Regions from separate parts of the Streptomyces sp. NPDC055140 genome, predicted to be linked through region 1. Evidence: riboswitches for the same ligand, from Rfam matches in the RefSeq annotation. Region 1 holds a riboswitch; the other holds the start of a gene.
The links. A riboswitch is a leader RNA that binds a small molecule or an ion and turns the genes downstream of it on or off. The one in region 1 is predicted to bind thiamine pyrophosphate.
Positions count from the first base shown of each region.

Region 2: another riboswitch for thiamine pyrophosphate. It lies ahead of ACWFR4_RS21555 (purine-cytosine permease family protein); the one in region 1 lies ahead of thiO (glycine oxidase ThiO).

Region 1 covers NZ_JBSGTG010000001.1:391,901-402,459, forward strand. Annotated here, with positions in the region: gene ACWFR4_RS01845 (Rv2175c family DNA-binding protein) at 40-405, opposite strand; gene ACWFR4_RS01850 (NAD(P)/FAD-dependent oxidoreductase) at 480-1,715, opposite strand; gene ACWFR4_RS01855 (hypothetical protein) at 1,832-2,176, opposite strand; TPP riboswitch at 2,237-2,350, shown strand; gene thiO (glycine oxidase ThiO) at 2,348-3,532, shown strand; gene thiS (sulfur carrier protein ThiS) at 3,529-3,744, shown strand; gene ACWFR4_RS01870 (thiazole synthase) at 3,749-4,543, shown strand; gene pknB (Stk1 family PASTA domain-containing Ser/Thr kinase) at 4,638-6,584, shown strand; gene ACWFR4_RS01880 (deoxyribonuclease IV) at 6,619-7,494, shown strand; gene ACWFR4_RS01885 (DUF4396 domain-containing protein) at 7,575-8,096, shown strand; gene ACWFR4_RS01890 (sulfite oxidase-like oxidoreductase) at 8,141-8,773, opposite strand; gene bfr (bacterioferritin) at 8,938-9,417, shown strand; gene ACWFR4_RS01900 ((2Fe-2S)-binding protein) at 9,443-9,697, opposite strand; gene ACWFR4_RS01905 (class II 3-deoxy-7-phosphoheptulonate synthase) at 9,841-10,559, opposite strand, start outside.
Region 2 covers NZ_JBSGTG010000010.1:283,316-293,874, reverse strand. Annotated here, with positions in the region: gene ACWFR4_RS21580 (FadR/GntR family transcriptional regulator) at 1-347, opposite strand, end outside; gene ACWFR4_RS21575 (dihydrodipicolinate synthase family protein) at 460-1,413, opposite strand; gene ACWFR4_RS21570 (IlvD/Edd family dehydratase) at 1,447-3,195, opposite strand; gene ACWFR4_RS21565 (MFS transporter) at 3,364-4,671, shown strand; gene ACWFR4_RS21560 (serine hydrolase domain-containing protein) at 4,730-5,875, opposite strand; TPP riboswitch at 6,083-6,177, shown strand; gene ACWFR4_RS21555 (purine-cytosine permease family protein) at 6,170-7,609, shown strand; gene thiD (bifunctional hydroxymethylpyrimidine kinase/phosphomethylpyrimidine kinase) at 7,606-8,451, shown strand; gene ACWFR4_RS21545 (potassium channel family protein) at 8,550-10,520, shown strand.

The sequences.
Region 1 (10,559 bases):
GGGGGGGCCCCCCCCCCCCCCCGCCGGACGGTTGTCAGGTCAGACGGCGAGCGCCTGGGCGCGGCGCTTCACCTCCGTGCCGCGATTCTCGCTCAGCGCCTGCGCGGGGGTGCCCGGCAGGGTCGGGTCGGGGGTGAAGAGCCACTCGAGCATCTCTTCGTCGTTGAAGCCGTCGTCCCTGAGCAGGGTCAGCGTCCCGGTGAGGCCCTTGACGACCTTGTCGCCGTCGATGAAGGCGGCGGGCACGTGCAGCGCCCTGTTCTCACCGCGGCGTACGGCGATCACCTGGCCTTCCTTCACCAGTTGCCGCACGCGCGTCACCTCCACGCCGAACTGCTCGGCAATGTCGGGGAGGGTGAGCCACTCGGGGACGAGAGCATCGATCTTTGCGTCAATCTCGGTCACAGGACAAGCGTGCCATCCCGGACTGACAGTGGGAAACGCGGCCGCGCAAAAGGCCCCTCGCCCGCGCGGGGCCGTTACACGACGGCGGCCTTCAGGGGACGGGCCGGGTCGCTGATGACCTGCGGGTCCAGCAGGGCGCCCGACTCGATGAGCTTGCGCCCTTGCGCCAGGTCGCGCGGGCGGCCCACGGCGAGGACGCCGACGAGACGGCTCTCGCGCAGCCAGCACACGCTCCAGGACGCGCCCTGCGGGTCGCCGCGCCACACGGTGGTGTCGGCGGCCGCGTGATGCCCGGCGTACTGCACGAAGCGGCCGAACTGCTCCGACCAGAAGTACGGCACCGGGTCGTACGTCGCCGGGGTCTCGCCGATGATGTTGGCGGCGACCGTGCGGGGGCCCTGGAGCGCGTTGTCCCAGTGGTGGACCATCAGGCGCTCGCCGTACCGGCCCGAAGGGAAGGACGAGCAGTCACCGACCGCGTACACATCGGGCTCGGAGGTGCGCAGGCGGTCGTCCGCCACGACCTCGCGGTGGGCGCCGAGCGTGATGCCGGAGCCGGTGAGCCAGCCGGTGGCGGGGCGGGCCCCGATGCCGACGACTACGGCTCCGGCGGGCACCCGGGTGCCGTCGTCGAGGAGGACGGCACCGGGTTCGACGTGCTCCACACGCGCGTGGGTGCGCAGTTCCGCCCCGGCGTCCGCGTACCAGGCGGCCATGGGAGCGGCGACCTCCTCGGGCAGCGCCCCGGCAAGCGGCCGCTCGGCCGCCTCGACGACGGTGACCGCGCATCCGGCCTCGCGGGCCGCGGTGGCGAACTCGGCGCCGATCCAGCCCGCGCCCACGACGACGATGTCGCGCTGCGCGGCGAGGACGGGGCGCAGACGTTCGGCGTCGTCGAGCGTGCGCAGCAGATGGACGCCCGGGATGTCCTCCGTGCCGGGCAGCCTGATGGGTTCGGCGCCGGTCGCGAGGACGAGGACGTCGTAGGGGGCGGGTCCGGTGGCGGTGTCGAGGGTGTGCTCGGCGGGGCGTACGCCGGTGACCTCGCGGCCCAGTTCGAGCGTGATGTCGAGTGCTTCGAAGTCGACGTCGAAGGCGGACCCCTCGGCCTTGCCGAGCAGGACGGCCTTGGACAGCGGGGGCCGGTCGTACGGCTGGTGGGGTTCGGCGCCGATCAGCGTGACGGCGCCGGTGAAGCCCTGTTCGCGCAGGGCCACGGCGGTCTGGACCCCCGCCATCCCGGCGCCGACGATGACGACGTGCCGCCCTGCCTGGGGCGCCGGTGCCTGGTTCTGGGTCTGCTCGCTCACCGGATCACCATATGCACCTGACGTTCAGTCAGTCAGCGGGCCGCGTCACACCGGTCCCGTGACGTCTTCCACACCGGCCGCCGGTTTGACCGCTCCGGCCGCCCGCGCTCCCGCGGTCAGGCGCCGTGGACCTCTTCGACGACGCTCGTCCCGCTGCCCGCCTGCGACTCCCACTCCCACGTCTCGTCCAGCCGCACCCGCCCGTCGGGAAGGTCCACGACGAGCGAGACACAGTGCCCGGAGGAGGTCGTCGCGTCCGTCTTCAGCTGCACGTACCTGAAGTCGATCCGGTCGCCCTCACGGGTGCCCACGAGGTGGCCGCGCACCACGTCCCCGCCCGCGTACTCGGCCCAGATCCGGCCGTCCTCCTCGTGGTACGTGAACCGCGTCCGCGTACCCACCTGACCTGGAGCCTGGTCGGCGACCGGGGCGAGGACGAGTCCGTCGAGCGAGCGGGCCATGCGGGCGGGCTCCCTTACTGGGCGTCGGGGCAGTGGTTCAGGGGGTTAGGGTGGCCACCGTAAAGCACTCGCGGGAGCCCGGACGTACCGGGCTGAGAGGGAGGCTGGGACGGCCTCCGACCGTACGAACCTGATCCGGGTCATGCCGGCGAAGGGAGGGGCTGGACGCCCATGTCGCGTACTTCAGAAGGCTCCGACGTCCTGATCGTGGGCGGCGGGATCATCGGTCTCGTCACCGCGTGGCGGGCCGCGCAGCGCGGGCTGCGCACCGCGGTCGTGGACCCCGAACCGGGCGGCGGGGCCGCTCAGGTGGCGGCCGGGATGCTCGCCGCCGTCACCGAACTGCACTACGGAGAGGCCGAACAGACCCTCCTCGGCCTCAACGTGGAGTCCGCGCGCCGCTATCCGGCGTTCGCGGCCGAGCTCTCCGAGGCCACCGGGCTCGACCTCGGCTACCGCGCGTGCGGCACCCTCGCCGTCGCGCTCGACTCGGACGACCGCGCACACCTTCGGGAACTGCACGCCCTCCAGCGCAAGTCGGGCCTGGACTCGGAGTGGCTGTCGGGCCGTGAGTGCCGGCGCCTCGAGCCGATGCTGGCCCCGTCCGTGCGGGGCGGCCTGCGCGTCGACGGTGACCACCAGATCGACCCGAGACGCCTCGCGAAAGCCCTTGTCGCGGCCTGCGAGCTGTCCGGGGTGCGGTTCCACCGGCGGTGGGCCGAGCGGCTGACAGTCGTCCGCGAGGGCGCGCGCGGCGTGGTACTCGCCGACGGCACCGGGCTCGACGCCGACCAGGTCGTCCTCGCCGGCGGCAGCCTCAGCGGCAGGCTCGCCGGGGTCCCGGACGACGTGCTGCCGCCGGTGCGCCCGGTGAAGGGGCAGGTGCTGCGCCTGACCGTGCCGAAGGTGTACGCGCCGTTCCTGAGCCGCACCGTGCGCGCCGTCGTGCGCGGCGGCAACCTCTACCTGGTGCCCCGGGTCAACGGCGAGCTCGTCGTCGGGGCCACCAGCGAGGAGCTCGGCTGGGACACGACGGTCACCGCGGGCGGCGTCTACGAGCTGCTGCGCGACGCCCACGAGCTGGTGCCCGGCATCACGGAACTGCCGCTCACGGAGACCCGCGCGGGCCTGCGCCCCTGCTCCCCCGACAACGCCCCGATCCTCGGCCCGACCGCACTGCCGGGCCTGCTGCTCGCCACCGGCCACTACCGCAACGGTGTGCTGCTCACGCCGGTCACCGGCGACTCCATGGCCCACGCGCTCGCCACCGGCGCACTCCCCGAAGTGGCCCGCCCCTTCACCCCTCGGCGCTTCGACGCCGTCCCCGCACCCGTCTCTGTGGAGCAGTCCGTATGACCGTGTCCGTCACCCACGTATCCGTGAACGGCGAGGGCCGCCAGGTCGCCCCGGGCACCACGCTCGACGTCCTCGTCTCCGCGCTGACCAGCGCGCCGTCCGGTGTCGCCGCCGCACTCAACGAAACCGTCGTCCCGCGCACCCAGTGGGCCGTCACCGCACTCACGGACGGGGACCGCGTCGAGGTCCTCACCGCGGTCCAGGGAGGCTGATCCCATGGCTGACGACTCCTTGGTCATCGGCGGTACGTCCTTCTCGTCCCGGCTGATCATGGGCACGGGCGGGGCGCCCAGCCTCGACGTCCTGGAACGCTCTCTCGTCGCGTCCGGCACGGAGCTGACGACCGTCGCGATGCGGCGCGTGGACGCGAGCGTGCAGGGCTCCGTGCTCTCCGTCCTGGAGAAGCTGGGGATCCAGGTGCTGCCGAACACGGCGGGCTGTTTCACCGCCGGTGAGGCCGTTCTGACCGCCCGCCTCGCGCGCGAGGCGCTCGGCACCGACCTGGTCAAGCTGGAGGTCATCGCGGACGAGCGCACCCTGCTGCCCGACCCGATCGAGCTCCTGGACGCGGCGGAGATCCTCGTCGACGACGGCTTCACCGTGCTGCCGTACACGAACGACGACCCGGTGCTCGCGCGGAAGCTGGAGGACGTGGGCTGTGCCGCGGTCATGCCGCTCGGTTCCCCCATCGGCTCCGGGCTCGGCATCCGCAACCCGCACAACTTCCAGCTGATCACCGAGCACGCGCGCGTGCCGGTGATCCTGGACGCGGGCGCCGGGACGGCGTCCGACGCGGCGCTCGCGATGGAGCTGGGGTGCGCCGGTGTGATGCTCGCCTCGGCGGTCACCCGCGCGCAGGAGCCGACCCTGATGGCGGAGGGCATGCGGCACGCGGTCGAGGCGGGGCGGCTGGCGTTCCGGGCAGGCCGTATCCCCCGCAGGCACTTCGCCGAGGCCTCGTCGCCCGTGTCCGGGATGGCCAGGCTCGACCCGGAGCGGCCCGCGTTCTGAGGGCCGTACGGCACGGTCACAGCTCTGCTGCAGTACGGCCGTCTGCGGACGACTGCGGAGCCGGGTGTCGGCGGCGGCTCGTACACTCACCTGCGTGGACACGACCCTTCAGGACCCTCTCGTCGGGCAGGTGCTCGACGGCCGGTACCGCGTCGACGCACGCATCGCGGTCGGCGGGATGGCCACGGTCTACAGGGCCGTGGACACCCGCCTCGACCGCGTGCTCGCGCTCAAGGTGATGCACCCGGCCCTCGCCGCCGATGTCTCGTTCGTCGAGCGCTTCATCCGCGAGGCCAAGTCCGTCGCCCGGCTCTCCCACCCGAATGTGGTCGGGGTCTTCGACCAGGGCGCGGACGGCCAGTACGTCTATCTGGCGATGGAGTACGTCGCGGGCTGCACCCTGCGGGACGTCCTGAGGGACCGCGGGGCACTGCGGCCGCGCGCCGCACTCGACATCCTGGAGCCGGTCCTCGCCGCGCTCGGCGCCGCGCACCGCGCGGGATTCGTGCACCGCGACATGAAGCCGGAGAACGTCCTCATAGGGGACGACGGCCGCGTGAAGGTGGCGGACTTCGGCCTCGTACGGGCCGTGGACACCATCACCAACACGACGGGCTCCGTCCTCGGCACCGTCTCCTATCTCGCCCCCGAGCAGATCGAGTCGGGCACCGCGGACCCCCGCGTCGACGTGTACGCGTGCGGGGTGGTGCTCTACGAGATACTCACGGGCGCCAAGCCGCACTCGGGCGACTCCCCCGCCCAGGTCCTCTACCAGCACCTGAACGAGGACGTGCCGCCCCCGTCCGCGTCCGTTCCCGGCCTGCCCGCGGAGCTGGACGAGCTCGTCGCGTCCGCGACCGCGCGCACGCCCGACCTCAGGCCGTACGACGCGGTGGCGCTGCTCGCCCAGGTCAGGGCGGCCAGGGCCGCCCTCACGGACGCGCAGCTCGACGCGGTGCCGCCGGCCGCACGCCCCGAGGACCTCGGGGACCGTGACATCTCCGACGACCGTACGAGCGTGATCCCGCGGGCACTGCGGACCAGGGGCGTACAGCTCCCGCTGCCCGCCGACGACCAGGACCCGCAGGCGGAGCTGAACCGCACGAGCCGCTTCGAGACGCCGCCCCCGCCGCCCGCCCCTTCCCGGAGGCGACGTCCGCGACGCGGTGTGCTCGCGGCCGTCGCGGCCGTGCTGCTCGCCCTCGGCCTCGGCGCGGGCGTCTGGTACATCAACTCGGGCCAGTTCACGAAGGTCCCGCCGCTGCTCGCCAAGACACAGACGCAGGCCAGGGAGCGGCTCGGCGAGGCCGGCCTCGACCTCGGGCACGTCAAGCGTGCGTACAGCGACACCGTGCAGCGCGGCACCGTGATCGCCAGCGACCCCGAGGTGGGCGCCCGCATCCGGGACAACGGGGCGGTGGATCTGACAGTGTCCCTGGGTCCGGAGACCGTGAAGGTCCCCGACCTCCAGGGCACGCCCCTCGGCAAGGCGGAGCGTCGGCTGAAGGACGCGGGCCTGGAGCCCGGCATGGTCACCAAGGATTTCGACGAGGACGTCCCCAAGGGGGCAGTGCTCGCCACGGACCCGGAGTCCGGCACCACGCGCAAGGCCGGCTCGGCCATCGCGCTCGTGGTCAGCAGGGGCAGCGCGGTGGACGTCCCGGACGTGACGGGCGAGTCCGAGGAGGACGCCATCGCCGACCTGCAGGACGTGGGCCTGAAGGCCGAGATCGCCACGCAGCGGGCGTACTCGGACGAGGACAGGGGCAGCGTCGCCGGACAGTCCCCCGTCGAGGGCAAGCGGCTCGGCGAGGGGGACACGGTCACCCTGACGATCTCCAAGGGCCCGGAAATGGTCGAGGTCCCCGACGTCGTGGGCATGAGCGTCGACGACGCCCACCAGAAGCTCGAGGCCCGCGGCTTCGAGGTCGAGAACGACCGCGGCCTGCTCGGTATTTTCGGCGACACCGTGAAGAAGCAGTCCGTGAAGGGCGGTGACGAAGCCCCGAAGGGGTCGACGATCACCATCCAGATCCGCTGACGGGACAGGCACGCGCGCGTGCCACCCTTGACGGGTGAGCAGCACCGACACCGCATCCCGTAACCCGGTCGGCGGCCATGTCCCCGTCGCCGGCGGCCTGGCCTCCGTAGGGCTTTCGTACGCGCGCGAGCTCGGCGCCGAGACCGTCCAGGTCTTCGTCGCCAACCCGCGCGGCTGGGCGACGCCGCCCGGCAATCCGAAACAGGACGAGGCGTTCCGCGCGGCCTGCGCCGCCGAGGACATCCCGGCGTACGTCCACGCGCCCTATCTGATCAACTTCGGCTCGCACACCGAGGCGACCGTGGAGAAGTCCGTGGAGTCGCTGCGGCACTCGCTGCGCCGGGCCCGCGAGATAGGCGCGCTCGGCGTCGTCGTGCACACGGGTTCGGCGACCGGCGGCCGTGCGCGTGAGGTGGCGCTCGCGCAGGTGCGGGAGCGGATGCTGCCGCTCCTCGACGAGCTGACCCATGACGACGACCCGTACCTCCTCCTGGAGTCGACCGCGGGCCAGGGCTCTTCGCTGTGCTCGCGGACCTGGGACTTCGGGCCGTACTTCGACGCACTGGACGCGCATCCGAAACTGGGTGTCTGCCTGGACACGTGCCACATCTTCGCGGCGGGCCACGACCTGACGGGCCCCGCCGGCATGAACCAGACCCTGGACCTGCTGGTGGACACCGTGGGCGAGGGCCGCCTCAAGCTGATCCACGCCAACGACTCCAAGGACGTCGCCGGCGCACACAAGGACCGCCACGAGAACATCGGCTCCGGCCACATCGGCGCCGAGCCGTTCCGCGCGCTGATGGCCCACCCGGCGACCGAGAACGTGCCGCTGATCATCGAGACGCCCGGCGGCAAGGTGGGCCACGCGACGGACGTGGCCCGTCTGAAGGAGCTGCGGAAGGGCTAGAAGATCACTTGAGGAATACCCCCAGGGGGTATACGGTTCTTGTCGGCGACAGGAACCGCTCTCCGACGTTGGGGGAACTCATGCAGCACGAGACGCACGCCGGGCACGCACACCACGAGCAGCACGAGCACTCCGGTCACACCCACGTCGGGCACGGCCTCGGCAAGGTCAGCTGGTCCATGGCCGCGCAGGCGACCCTCCACTGCCTCACGGGGTGCGCCATCGGCGAGGTCCTCGGCATGGTGATCGGCACGGCGTTCGGCTGGGGCAACATGCCGACGATGATCCTGGCGATCGTGCTCGCGTTCTTCTTCGGCTACTCGCTCACGCTGCGCAGCGTCCTGAAGGCCGGCGTCGACTTCAGGACCGCGTTCCGGGTCGCGCTCGCCGCGGACACCCTGTCCATCGCCGTCATGGAGCTGATCGACAACGGCGTGATCGCACTGTGGCCGAGCGCGATGGACGCCCGTCTGTCGGACGGCCTGTTCTGGGGCGCGCTTGCGGCCTCACTGGCCATCGCCTTCGTCGTGACCACGCCGGTCAACAAGTGGATGATCGGCCGCGGCAAGGGCCACGCGGTGGTGCACCAGTACCACCACTGACGGATCGTACGACCACTGACAGACCGCAAGGGAAGCGCCAGGACTCAGAGCTCGGGGCCGTCCCCGGGCCCTTCCTGGTACGAGTAACGCTGCTCCCGCCAGGGGTCGCCGACGTTGTGATAGCCGCGCTCCTCCCAGAAGCCGCGACGGTCGGCCGTCATGTACTCGATGCCGCGGACCCACTTCGGGCCCTTCCAGGCGTACAGATGGGGCACGACGAGGCGGAGCGGGAAGCCGTGTTCCGCGGTGAGGAGTTCGCCGTCCTTGTGGGTGGCGAAGATCGTGCGGTCGGCGGCGAAGTCCTCGAGGCGGAGATTCGCGCTGAACCCGTACTCGGCCCAGACCATCACATGGGTGACGGCGGGCGCGGGCGGCGCCAGCTCGAGAATCGTCGCGGCGTGCACGCCGCCCCACTCCGCGCCGAGCATGCTGAACTTCGTGACGCAGTGCAGATCTGCCACGACCGTGCCGTAGGGCAGGGCGGAGAACTCCTCGTGGGTCCAGCAGCGCTTGTCCCCGTCGGCCGTGGCGCCGAAGACTCTGAACTCCCAGCGTTCGGGGCGGAACTTGGGCACCGGGCCGTAGTGGGTGACCGGCCAGCCCCGCTGGAGACGCTGTCCCGGTGGAAGCTCCGACTGCACTGCTCCCCCAGACTCGCGACCCACCGGCTGACCCATGCCTCCATCCTGACAGACCCCGGGCAGTGGCCGTGACCAGCGAGAGCCCGGCCACCTCCGAAAAGGGCAACTCCTACTAAGCATGCACTTACTGGACGGTTTTCGGTGCCGGTGCGAGGATGCGCGAAATCTGCCCAGTCCACCACGTGGAAGGAGCCTCTGCGATGCAGGGCGACCCCGAGGTCATCGAATTCCTCAACGAGCAGCTCACGGGCGAGCTGACGGCCATCAACCAGTACTGGCTCCACTACCGGATCCAGGACAACAACGGTTGGACCAAGCTCGCGAAGTACACCCGTGCAGAGTCCATCGACGAGATGAAGCACGCGGACCGGCTGACGGAACGGATTCTCTTCCTCGACGCCCTGCCGAACTACCAGCGGCTCTTCCACGTACGGGTCGGGCAGACCGTCACGGAGATGTTCCAGGCCGACCGCCAGGTCGAGGTCGAGGCGATCGACCGCCTCAAGCGCGGCATCGACGTCATGCGGGCCAAGGGCGATGTGACGTCGGCGCGGATCTTCGAGGACATCCTGGAGGACGAGGAGCACCACATCGACTATCTGGACACCCAGCTGGAGCTGATCGAGAGTCTCGGTGAGGCGCTGTACCTGGCCCAGCAGATCGAGCAGCCGGACAGTTAGCGGCCGCACATACTCAGGCGGAGCCTCAGGCGGCGTCCGGAAGGTCCACGAGGGCGTTGGGGTCGGCCGTCAGGACGGGCCTTCCCTGCTCGACCAGCTCGCGGCGCGGGCAGCTCCCACGGCCGAGCAGCGCCTGAATGCGGCGTACACACGAGCCGCAGTCCGTGCCGGCCTTGCAGGCCGACGCTATCTGGCGGGGGGTGCACGCACCGCCGTCCGCGTGCTTCTTGACCTGGTCCTCGGTCACACCGAAGCAGTTGCAGACGTACACGCGGTTCACCTCCCAGCGATCAGGACCGGTTCGTTGCTCCCGCCCTAATGAACGGTGAGGCTAACCTAACCTTACCCGCCGGGTGCGGAGCACAAAAGTGCCGTGGGGCGCGGATCGATGTGATCCGCGCCCCACGGCGATTTACTGCGGGATCACTGGTCGCGGTACATCTCCGCCACCAGGAACGCCAGGTCGAGGGACTGGCTGCGGTTCAGGCGCGGGTCGCAGGCCGTCTCGTAGCGCTGGTGCAGATCGTCGACGAAGATCTCGTCGCCGCCGCCCACGCACTCGGTGACGTCGTCACCGGTGAGCTCGACATGGATGCCGCCCGGGTGGGTGCCGAGCGCCTTGTGGACCTCGAAGAAGCCCTTGACCTCGTCGAGCACGTCGTCGAAGCGGCGGGTCTTGTGGCCCGAGGCCGCCTCGTACGTGTTGCCGTGCATCGGGTCGGTGATCCATGCGACGGTCGCGCCGGAGGCGGTGACCTTCTCGACCAGCTCCGGGAGCTTGTCGCGGACCTTGTCGGCGCCCATGCGGACGATGAAGGTCAGGCGGCCGGGCTCGCGGTCCGGGTCGAGGCGCTCGATGTACTGCAGCGCGTCCTCGGCCGTCGTCGTCGGGCCGAGCTTGATGCCGATCGGGTTGCTGATCTTCGAGGCGAACTCGATGTGCGCGCCGTCGAGCTGGCGGGTGCGCTCACCGATCCACACCATGTGGCCCGACACGTCGTACAGCTTGCCCGTACGCGAGTCCACGCGGGTCAGCGCCGACTCGTAGTCGAGGAGCAGCGCCTCGTGGGAGGCGTAGAACTCGACCGTCTGGAACTCGGCCGGGTCGGTGCCGCAGGCCCGCATGAAGTTCAGCGCGTTGT
Region 2 (10,559 bases), on a different contig from region 1:
CTCGCCGCGGCGAGGGCCGCCGCGGAGGGCTCCACCGCGGCGCGCAGCTCGGCCAGTTCGCGCAGCTGGACCTCGCGCCGGGGCGAGGCGAGGCGCCAGCGGATGACCTGGGGGTCGTAGAGGTTCCACTCGGGCATCGGCCGGACCGTGATGCCGATGCGCGGCCGGCTGGTCACCGCCCGCTTGGACTCGAGCACTCGGACGGCCTCGCGCGCGACCGTGCGCGAGACGCCGTACCGCTCCTGGACGTCCTCCAGGCGCAGGACCTCTCCGGCGCGGATCTCGTCCGCCGCGAGGGACAGGCCGATCCGGTCGACCACCTGCCCGTGCAGGCCCTGAAGTTCCACGCCACTCCCTGTGTCGTCGTGTGCATCGTGTGCCGGTGATCCCGCCCGGTGCGTTGTCGATTGTCACACCTCCGGCGGGAATCGGAGCACCAGGTGTGACGTGCCCGCGGCATCATCGCAGCAGCTCAGGCACCATTTCGGCGAACTCGGCACAGAACCGGTCGATCGTGGCGACCTCCTCGCTGTCCAGGGTGTGCCCGGGTGCCCGGCAGTGCGCGGAGCCGAACCAGCCGCGGCGCACGGAGGTCTCCTTCTCCGCCGCGACGATCAGCTCGACGCCCTGCATCCAGTAGGAGAGGTACGGCGTCATACGGGTGTGCAGGGCGACGGCGCCGGTCTCGTCGCCGCGCTCCCAGCGGCGCCACAGCTCCACGTACAACTCCGTGAAGGAGCAGCCCGGTTGGACGCCGACCGCGCCGCGGCGCAGGGCGTCGGGGAGCTGGAGACCGGCGTATCCGACCAGGGCGGGCAGCGGGCGCTCTCCCTGGGCCAGTGCCGCGATGAGGCGTCCGGGCGGGGCCGACTCGACCTTCACCCAGCGGAGGTTGGGGTGTTCCGCGGCGAGGGTGTGCAGGGTGGGTGCGTCCAGTGCGGTGCCTGTCTGGGCGGGGGCGTACTGGACGACGACGGGCAGCGGGTCCACGGCGGCGAGCACCGCCCGTACGTGGGTGAGCACGGCGTCCCGTGAGGGGCCGAGGAAGTGCGGCGGCAGGACGTTGACCGCGTCGGCCCCGCGCTCGGCGGCGCTGACGGCCTGGGCGACGGCGTGCCGGGTGGCGTGGTCGGGGACGGACACGATCGCGGCGGCGTCCGACCGGCCGCGCGTGCGCTCCAGGAGGAGACCGGTGAGCAGGTCCCGCTCGCCCGCGTCGAGCTTGTGGAACTCGCTCGCGAAGCCCGGGAACATCACGGAGCCGACGCCGGTGGCTAGGACGCGGTCGACGACCGTGGCGAAGCCGTCGGGGTCGAGGGCGCCGTCGTCGCGGAAGGGGACTTCGAGTACGGGTGAGACACCGCGAACGAGGGAGTCGACGTCCTTCGTCAACTTCTTCGAGTCTTTCGTCAACTTCTCTGATTCTCCGCCATTCATGACGGATCCTCAGAACGCTTGACGGGGCGGGGCGGAGTCGCTCGCGCCGACCAGGAAGTCGAGGTCGACGCCGGTGTCGGCCTGGGTGACGTGCTGGGTGTAGAGGTAGGTCCAGCCGCGGTCGGCGGGCGGCGCCGGCGGCTGCCACTCGCTGCGGCGCCGCTCCAGTTCGGCGTCCTCGACCAGTACGTCGAGGCGTCGCGCGGGCACGTCGAGGCATACGTCGTCCCCCGTGCGTACGAGGGCGAGCGGGCCGCCGACCGCGGCCTCGGGCGCGACGTGCAGGACGCAGGTGCCGAAGGCGGTGCCGGACATGCGGGCGTCGGAGATGCGAACCATGTCGCGCACCCCGGCGTCCAGGAGCTTCTTCGGGAGCTGGAGGTTGCCGACCTCGGGCATACCGGGGTAGCCCTTGGGGCCGGTGTTGCGGACGATGAGGACGGTGTCGGCCGTGACGTCCAGGTCGGGGTCCTCGGCGACGGCGAGGTAGTCCTCCAGCGAGTCGAAGACGAGCGCGGGGCCGGTGTGGCTGAGCAGCTTCGCGTCGGCGGCCGACTGCTTGATGACGGCTCCGTTCGGGGCGAGGTTGCCGCGCAGGACGGCGGTCCCGGTGCCGGCGGGCTGCACCGGGCGGTCCATGGGGCGGATCACCTCGCGGTCGTGGACCTGTGCGCCCTCGCAGTTGTCGACGAGGCCGCGTCCCGTGACGGTGACCGTGTCGCGGTGGAGCTGGTCGCGCAGGTCGTTGACGAGCGCGGGCAGTCCGCCGGCGTACGCGAACTCCTCCATGAGGAAGCGCCCCGACGGCATCAGGTCGATGAGCAGCGGGAGTTCGGCGCCGAGACGGTCGAAGTCGTCGAGGGCGAGCGGCACACCGAGGCGGCCCGCGATGGCGAGGAGGTGGACGACGGCGTTGGTGGAGCCGCCGATGGCCGCGTTGATCCGGATGGCGTTCTCGAAGGCGGCGCGCGTCATGATGCGCCCCGGGGTGAGGTCGCTGCCGGCGAGTGCGACGGCGCGGGCGCCGGTCTCCTCGGCGAGGGTGCCGCGGCGTGCGTCGACCGCGGGCAGGCCCGAGCCGCCGGGGAGCATCATGCCGAGGGCCTCGGTCAGACACGCCATGGTGGAGGCGGTGCCCATCGTCATGCAGTGACCGGCGCTGCGGTTGAGGGAGCTCTCGAACTCGGTGAACTCCTCCTGGGTGATGGTCCCGGCCCGCAGTTCCTCGGTCATGCGCCAGATGTCCGTGCCGGAGCCGACGTTGCGGCCCTGGAAGCGCCCGTTGAGCATCGGGCCGCCGGTGAAGACGATCGCGGGGACGCCCGCGCTCGCGGCACCCATGAGGGCGGCGGGGGTGGTCTTGTCGCAGCCGGTGAGCAGGACGACGGCGTCCAGGGGGTTGGCCCGTATCTGTTCCTCGATCTCCATCGCGGCGAGGTTGCGGTAGAGCATCGAGGTGGGGCGCAGGAACGGCTCGCCGAGGGACATGGCGGGGAATTCGAGGGGGAAGCCGCCGGCCTGGAGGACGCCTCGCTTGACGGCGTCCGCGATGAGCTGGAGGTGGCCGTTGCAGGGCGTCAGTTCGGAGAAGGTGTTGCAGATGCCGATGACCGGGCGGCCGTCGAAGTTGTGACCGCCGCGGCCCATCGCGCGCAGATGGTGGCGGGAGATGAAGCCGTTCTTGCCGCCGTCGCCGAACCAGGCGCGGGAGCGCAGCGGCGCCTCGCTGTCGGCGGGCGTGGGTTCGAGCGCGGCCATGTGTGGTCCTTCCGGTGCGATGCCGGGGCCGTGACCGCGGCCGTGATCAAGCCGTGTCCGACGCACCCCTTCAATGGTGCTATCAAATCACGATACGGTCCCGGCGTGTCCAGAGGATCGACGCGGATCCGGCACGAACGACGTGGGAGAGCCGTGGAATCGACAGTCATGAAAGCGGTGACCTGGCGGCTGATGCCGTTCCTGGTCCTGCTGTATCTGGTGGCGTACATAGACCGGTCGAACGTCGGCTTCGCCAAGCTGACGCTCCAGGACCAACTCAGCCTGTCGAACGCCGCGTTCACCTTCGGCCAGGTCGCGTTCTTCATCGCGTACGCGATCTTCGAGGTGCCCAGCAACGTCTTCCTCGACCGCTTCGGCGCGCGCCGCTGGTTCACCCGCATCATGCTCAGCTGGGGCGTGGTGACCGTACTGACGGCGCTGGTCGGCAACGACTGGCAGTTCTACACCGCGCGCTTCCTGCTCGGCGTCGCCGAGGCCGGCTTCTACCCGGGAGTCCTCTACTACCTCACCAAGTGGTACCCGTACCGCTACCGGGCGCGCATGACCGGCTGGTTCATGATGTCCGCGCCGCTCGCCTTCATCATCGGCAACCCCGTGATGGGCGCGCTCGACGACCTCGACGGCACGTTCGGGCTCGAAGGCTGGCAGTGGATCTTCATCGCGACGGGCGTGCCGGCGATCGTGCTCGGCTTCGTCACCCTGCGGCTCCTGCCCGACGGTCCCGAAGGTGTGCGCTGGCTCGCGGCCGAGGAGCGGGCCTGGATCGCCGGTGAACTCGCGGCCGAGGCCGATGCGTTGGGCGAGCGCGGACACGGCAGTCCGCTGCGCGCCCTGCGCGACAAGCGCGTGGTCCTGCTGTCGCTCTTCTACCTGTGCTTCCCACTGGGCGCCTATGGGCTGAGCTTCTGGCTGCCGACGATCGTCGACGGTTTCGGCGGCCTCTCCACGACGGCAACCGGCTTCATCACCGCCGTCCCGTACGTCTTCGTCGCCATCGGCCTGTACGTCGTGCCGAAACTCGCCGATCGCAGCGGCACCCGCTACCCGTGGATCGCGGGCACCGCCGCCCTCGGCGCCCTCGGCCTCGCGGCCAGCGCCCTGACCGGCAACCATGTGCTGCAGATGGCCTTCATCAGCGTGGCGGCGATGTGCATCTTCGCGGGACAGCCGGTGCTGTGGTCGCTCCCCTCACGGTTCCTGACGGGAATTCAGGCGGCCTCCGGCATCGCGGTGATCAACGCCGTGGGCAATCTGGGCGGCGGCTTCGGGCCGATGGGGATCGGCGTGGTCGTCGACCGCACGGGGTCGGCCGTGGGCGGCCTGTGGTTCCTGGTCGCCGCCATGGTCATCGCGGCCGTCGCCACGCCGGGGATCCGGCGGCTCGTCGAGGGCGGGCCCGTGGTCGCCCACGCGCCCGACACGTCGGCCACGCCCCAGGGGCGTACGAAGGTCTGAACGCGGTGCGGGCGACGGGACGCGGTGGGGACGACAGGACGCCCCCACCACTACGGCATCACGCGCCGAGGCACTCGCGTACAGCCGCGATCAGGCGGTTGGCGCGGGCGTCGCCGTGGCCGATCATGCGGTTGGCCACGTAGGCGAAGCCGACCCCGAACTCGTCGTCGCCGAAGGCGAATTGGCCTCCGGCGCCGTCGTTCCCGAAGCTGCGGGCGCCGAGCATCGGGCGGAACGACGGTGAGTCGAGCAGGAAGCCGGACCCCCAGCGCGCACCGGCGTCGAAGCCGAGCCACCCCTCGCCGGCGGACAGCTCACGCAGGGCGTCGGTCACGGTGTCCGCCGTCAGCAGCCGTTCGCGGCCCCCGATCCCGGTGACGGCCGCCGCGTAGAGCCCGGCGAGGCCGCTCGCGGAGGCGACGGCGCCGGCCCCGGGGAGTTCCATGGCGTGCAGCTCGGGGTCGTTCCAGCCGTGTGACTCGTCGAGGCCCGGGAAGGCCAGCGCGCCGTTCATCGTCACGATGCGCGTGAGCAGATGCTCGGGCCCGGGCATACCGGGGCGCCCCTCGGCCTCGGCGAGCCGGGCCACGCGTTCCGACTCGTCGGCGGGCAGGCCGATCCAGGCCCGCAGCCCGAGCGGGTCACCGACCGCACGGCGGAAGTACGCGCCCGGGGTGAGGCCGGTGATGCGCCGGATCACCTCGCCGACGAGGAAGCCGAGGACATGGCCGTGGTACTCGTACGCTGTGCCGGGCTCCCACAGCGGCTTTTGCTCCTCGATCGCGCGGATCACCGGCGTCCACCCGGCGATCTCCTCGAAGGACAGCACCGCGTCGAGGGCGGGAACCCCCGCCCGGTGCCCGAGCACCATGCGCGTAGTGACGGTCTCCTTGCCGTGCTGTGCGAACTCGGGCCAGTACCGGCCGACCGGGGCGTCGAGGTCGAGCCGCCCCTCCTGAGCGAGGAGATGCGCGCTGACGCTCACCAGGCCCTTGGCCACGGAGAAGACGGGGACGGCGGTGTCCTGTTCCCAGGCACGCCCGGTCCGCTCGTCCGCGACGCCGCCCCACAGGTCGACGACCTTGCGTCCCTCGGCGAACACCGTGACGGCGGCGCCGAGTTCGGGGAACTCCGTGAAGTTCCGCGCGAACACGTCGGCTACGACCCCGAACCGTTCGTCGGCCCCACCGTGGCACTGCTCCATCGTGTCCGTCCTCCGCGTGTCCCTGGGGTCGCGGAGCCGCCGGTTACATGTGCCCGTACCGTCCGCGATCTTCGAATCGATCACGGTACGGGGGTGCGCCGCACACCTCGAACGAATTACGCGCGGCGGGGTGTGCGCCGTCCACGCAGCGGACGCCGCCCCTCCCCCGGGGTTGCCTCCTCGGACAGGGAAGCTACCCTTGCCGACGTACCGGACACGGGGTGCCCCGCACGAGGGCTGAGATCACACCCGTCGAACCTGAACCAGTTAGCACTGGCGGAGGGATGTCAGCCAATGTCGTTGCCCCATGCCCCGAGCAGCACCGGGACCACCGGACCGCGCTCAGTCTTCGACGGGCGGATGCCCGCCGCGCCCGGTGACCTGCGGGTCGAGGCGCGCGGTATCGCGCCGGTCCCCGAGAGCCACCGCTACGGCGGCGCCGGGCGCCTGTTCACTGTGTGGTTCGCCCCGAACCTGACCATGACCGGCGTCTTCACCGGCACCGTCGGCATCGCACTCGGCCTGGACTTCGCCACCGCGCTGGCCGCCGTCGTCATCGGCACCCTCGTCGGCGCCGTGCCCACCGCGTACCTCGGTACGTGGGGCAGCGCGACCGGCGCCGGCCAGCTTCCGCTGGCGCGGCTCGCGTTCGGCCGGGCCGTCGCGGTGCCCGGCGCCCTGCAGTGGCTGTCGTCGGTCGCCTGGGACGCCCTGATCGGCCTGTTCGGCGGTGACGCGCTCGCCCGGCTGTGCGGCTGGCCGTTCTGGGTCGGCGTGCTCGTGATGATGCTGGCGCAGGGCGCCCTCGGCGTGCTCGGCTACGAGGCCGTCCACCGCCTCCAGAAGCTGATGACCTTCGTACTGGCCGCCGCGTTCGTGGTCCTGGCCGTCAAGCTCCTCGACGGTGTCCATCCGGTCACCACCGGGGCCGCGCACGGTGCCGACCGGGCCGGCGCGTTCATCCTCACCAGCACGATCGCGCTCAGTCTGTCCCTGTCCTGGGCCCCCTACGCCAGCGACTTCAGCCGCTACCTTCCGGCCGCCACATCCCGTAAGCGCATGTTCTGGTTCACGCTCCTCGGCGTCACCGTCTCCTTCGTCGTCGTCCAGGCGCTCGGCCTGTGGGGCGCCTCCGTGTTCACCGACCAGACCGCGCGCGGGGTCGACGAGCTGCTCGGCGGCGGCGTTCTCGGCTCCTTCGGGCTGCTCGCCGTGGCGCTCGCGGCCCTGTGCAGCAACGCCATGAACGACTACAGCGGCTCGCTGGCCCTGCAGACGATCGGCGTCCGGGTCCCGCGGCCGCTCGCGGCGGCGCTCGCCGCAGTGCTCGGCTTCCCGCTGGTGCTGTGGATGCACGCCGCCGACACCGCGGCCCGCTTCCAGAACGTGCTGCTGTTCGTCGGCTACTGGATCCCCGGCTTCGTCGCGGTCGTGGCCGTCGACTGGTTCGCGCGCGCCAGGGCCCGGGGCGGCGCGCCGGTCGACCTGGCCGCCGAGAGCGCCCGGCCGCAGCCCTGGTGGCCCGGGCTCCTCGCCTTCGTCGCCGCCTTCGCCGCCGCGGTCCCGTTCATGGACAGCGGCCTGTACGTGGGCCCGGTCGCAAAGGCCCTGCACGGCGCCGACCTCGCGTACTACGTGGCCTTCGTCGCCGCACTCGTCGTGTACGCGCCCCTCAGGCTGCGCCGCCCGACCGCTGACGCCCAGACCGCACCGCACGAGGGGGCCCGCACATGACCGTGCCCGCGAGCACCGGACGCGTCGCGCCGCCCCGCGTCCTGACCGTCGCCGGTTCGGACTCGGGCGGTGGCGCCGGGATCCAGGCCGACCTCAAGACGATGCTGGCGCTCGGCGCCCACGGCATGAGCGTCCTGACTGCCGTCACCGCGCAGAACTCCCTGGGTGTCCAGGGAGCGTGGGAACTCCCCGTCGACGCGGTGCGCACGCAGTACCGCAGCGTCGTGGACGACATCGGCGTCCAGGCGGTCAAGACCGGAATGCTCTCGTCGCCGGTGCTCGTCGAGGCGGTGGCCGAACTGCTCGCCGGTACGGACGCCCCCGTGGTCGTGGACCCGGTGAGCGTCTCCAAGCACGGCGATCCGCTGCTCGCCGAGGACGCGCTGGACGCGGTGCGCACCAAGCTGCTGCCGGTCGCGACGGTGGCCACGCCGAACCTGGACGAGGTGGCACAACTGACCGGCCTCGCCGTCACGGACGACGCGGGCATGCGCCGGGCCGCGGCACGGCTCCTGTCGTTCGGCCCGCGCTGGGTGGTCGTCAAGGGCGGCCATCTGCCCGGGGCGGCCGTGGACCTGCTCACCGACGGCACGGAGGAGCACTGGCTGCGCGCTCCCCGCCACGACAACCGGCATACGCACGGCACCGGATGCACCCTGGCGTCGGCCATCGCCGTGGGTCTCGCCCACGGCCTGCCCGTGCCGGAGTCCGTCCGTCTGGCGAAGGAGTACGTCACGGGGGCGATCGCCGCCGGGTTCGCGCTGGGATCGGGCATCGGCCCGGTCGACCACGGGTGGCGCCTGCCGGGCGACCGGTCCAAGGCTGCGGGACGCACGGACTGAGAGCCGCCGGGGCCACCTGACGCACGCGCAACACGCCCACCTGCACACAATCAGGGCCCGGTGTGCGTTCCGGCGCTCCCGTCCACTTGACTGTTCCCATGACCACCCTGCCCCGCCAGCCTCAACAGGCCCCGCCGACCGGCCACATGATCGTGTGCGGTGGTGACGCGCTCGCCGAGCGGCTCGCCGCCGAACTGCGCGCCGTGTACGGCGAGCGGGTCACGGTCGTCGTGCCCGCCGTCCGCGTCACCAGACAGGGTGCCGGTCCCGCCGGAAGGACGCGGGCGGCCACCCTGCTCTCGCGGATGCAGGCGGTCGTGAACCGTACGGTGTCCGCCGCGGCCGACGACAGCGTTCCGCCGCCACGCGTCATGGAGGCACCGGAACTCGACGAGGAGGCGCTGGCCGAGGCGGGCGTGGCCGACGCCGCCGCGCTGGCCCTCGTCCACGGCGACGACGAGACCAACATCCGGGCCGCCCTGGCCGCCCGCCGCCTCAACCCCCAGCTGCGCCTGGTCATCCGGCTCTACAACCGCAAGCTCGGCCAGCACCTGGAACACCTCCTCGATCAGGCAGCCGCGCTCTCCGCCCCCGGCGTCGACCCCGAGGCACTGGACACCACGACGACCGTCCTGTCCGACGCCGACACCGCAGCACCGGCGCTCGCGGCCACCGCCGTCGCCGGTACCAGCAAGGTCGTCCAGGCCGATGGGCTCCTGCTGCGCGCCGTGGAGCGCACCCCGCCGGGCCGGGGCGAGGTCGCCGACCCCGGCCTGTGCACCCTCGCCCTGCTGTCCGCGACCGCCAACGACCCGGCGGGCGCCGAGGGTTCGGACGTCGGCGGCGCGGAGGGCCCACTGCTGCTGCCCGACGAACGCACGGTCGCCGCGGCCACCGGGCGCGGCACGGTGGTCCTGGAAGCCGTCTCCCCCACGGTCGCCGCACCCAACGGCCGCACGACCAGCCGCCGTATGCCCCTCAGCTCGCTGTTCTCGCGCCGGCTGCGCTGGTCTCTCGCCGGACTCGTCACGAGCGTCCTCGGCCTGGCCGTGGCGTCCTGGGCCACCACCGGCGACCACCCGCTGCACGCCGGATACCTCACGCTCCTCGACCTGTTCGCCATCGACGACCCGGCGATCGGGAAGCCGCTCGCCCGCCAGCTCCTCCAACTCCTCACGGGGCTCGCCGGACTGCTCCTCCTGCCCGTGCTTCTCGCGGCCGTGCTCGAAGCCCTCGGCACCTTCCGGACGGCGTCGGCCCTGCGCCGCCCGCCGCGCGGCCTGTCCGGCCACGTCGTGCTGCTCGGCCTCGGCAAGATCGGTACCCGCGTCCTGGCCCGCCTGCGTGAACTCGGCATCCCCGTCGTGTGCGTGGAGGAGGACCCCGAGGCGCGCGGCGTCGCCCTCGCCCGCCGTCTGCGCGTACCGACCGTCATCGGTGATGTCACGCAGGAAGGCGTCCTGGAAGCGGCCAAGGTGCACCGTGCCCACGCCCTGCTCGCCCTCACCAGCAGCGACATCACCAACCTCGAGGCGGCGCTGCACGCGCGGTCGGTCAAGCCCGACCTGCGGGTGGCGCTGCGCCTGTTCGACGACGGTTTCGCGACCGCCGTCTACCGCACGCTCCGCTCCGCGCATCCCCGCGCCCTGACCCGCAGCCGGAGTGTCTCCACCCTCGCCGCGCCCGCGTTCGCCGGCGCCATGATGGGCCGCCAGATCCTCGGTGCCATCCCCGTCGAGCGCAGCGTCCTGCTCTTCGCCGCCCTCGACGTGGCGGGACATCCGCTGCTCGACGGCCGGACCGTCGCCGACTCGTTCCGGGCCGGTTCCTGGCGGGTGATCGCGCTCGACGCCACGGCGCCGAGCGAGCGCCGCCCCGACCTGGCCGCGTCCCCTGCCGACGACGACCCCGACCGCCCGACCGGTCTCGTGTGGGACCTTCACCCCGGGTACGTGCTGCGTCCGGAGGACCGCGTGGTGCTGGCCGCCACGCGCCAGGGCCTGGCGGAACTCCTGCGGCACGGCCCCCTGGCCCGTACCCGCGCCGGCGACTCCCAGGTGGCACCGTGAGCGGTGTGATCACCGCGTCTCGCCTTCCGTACGAGCCAC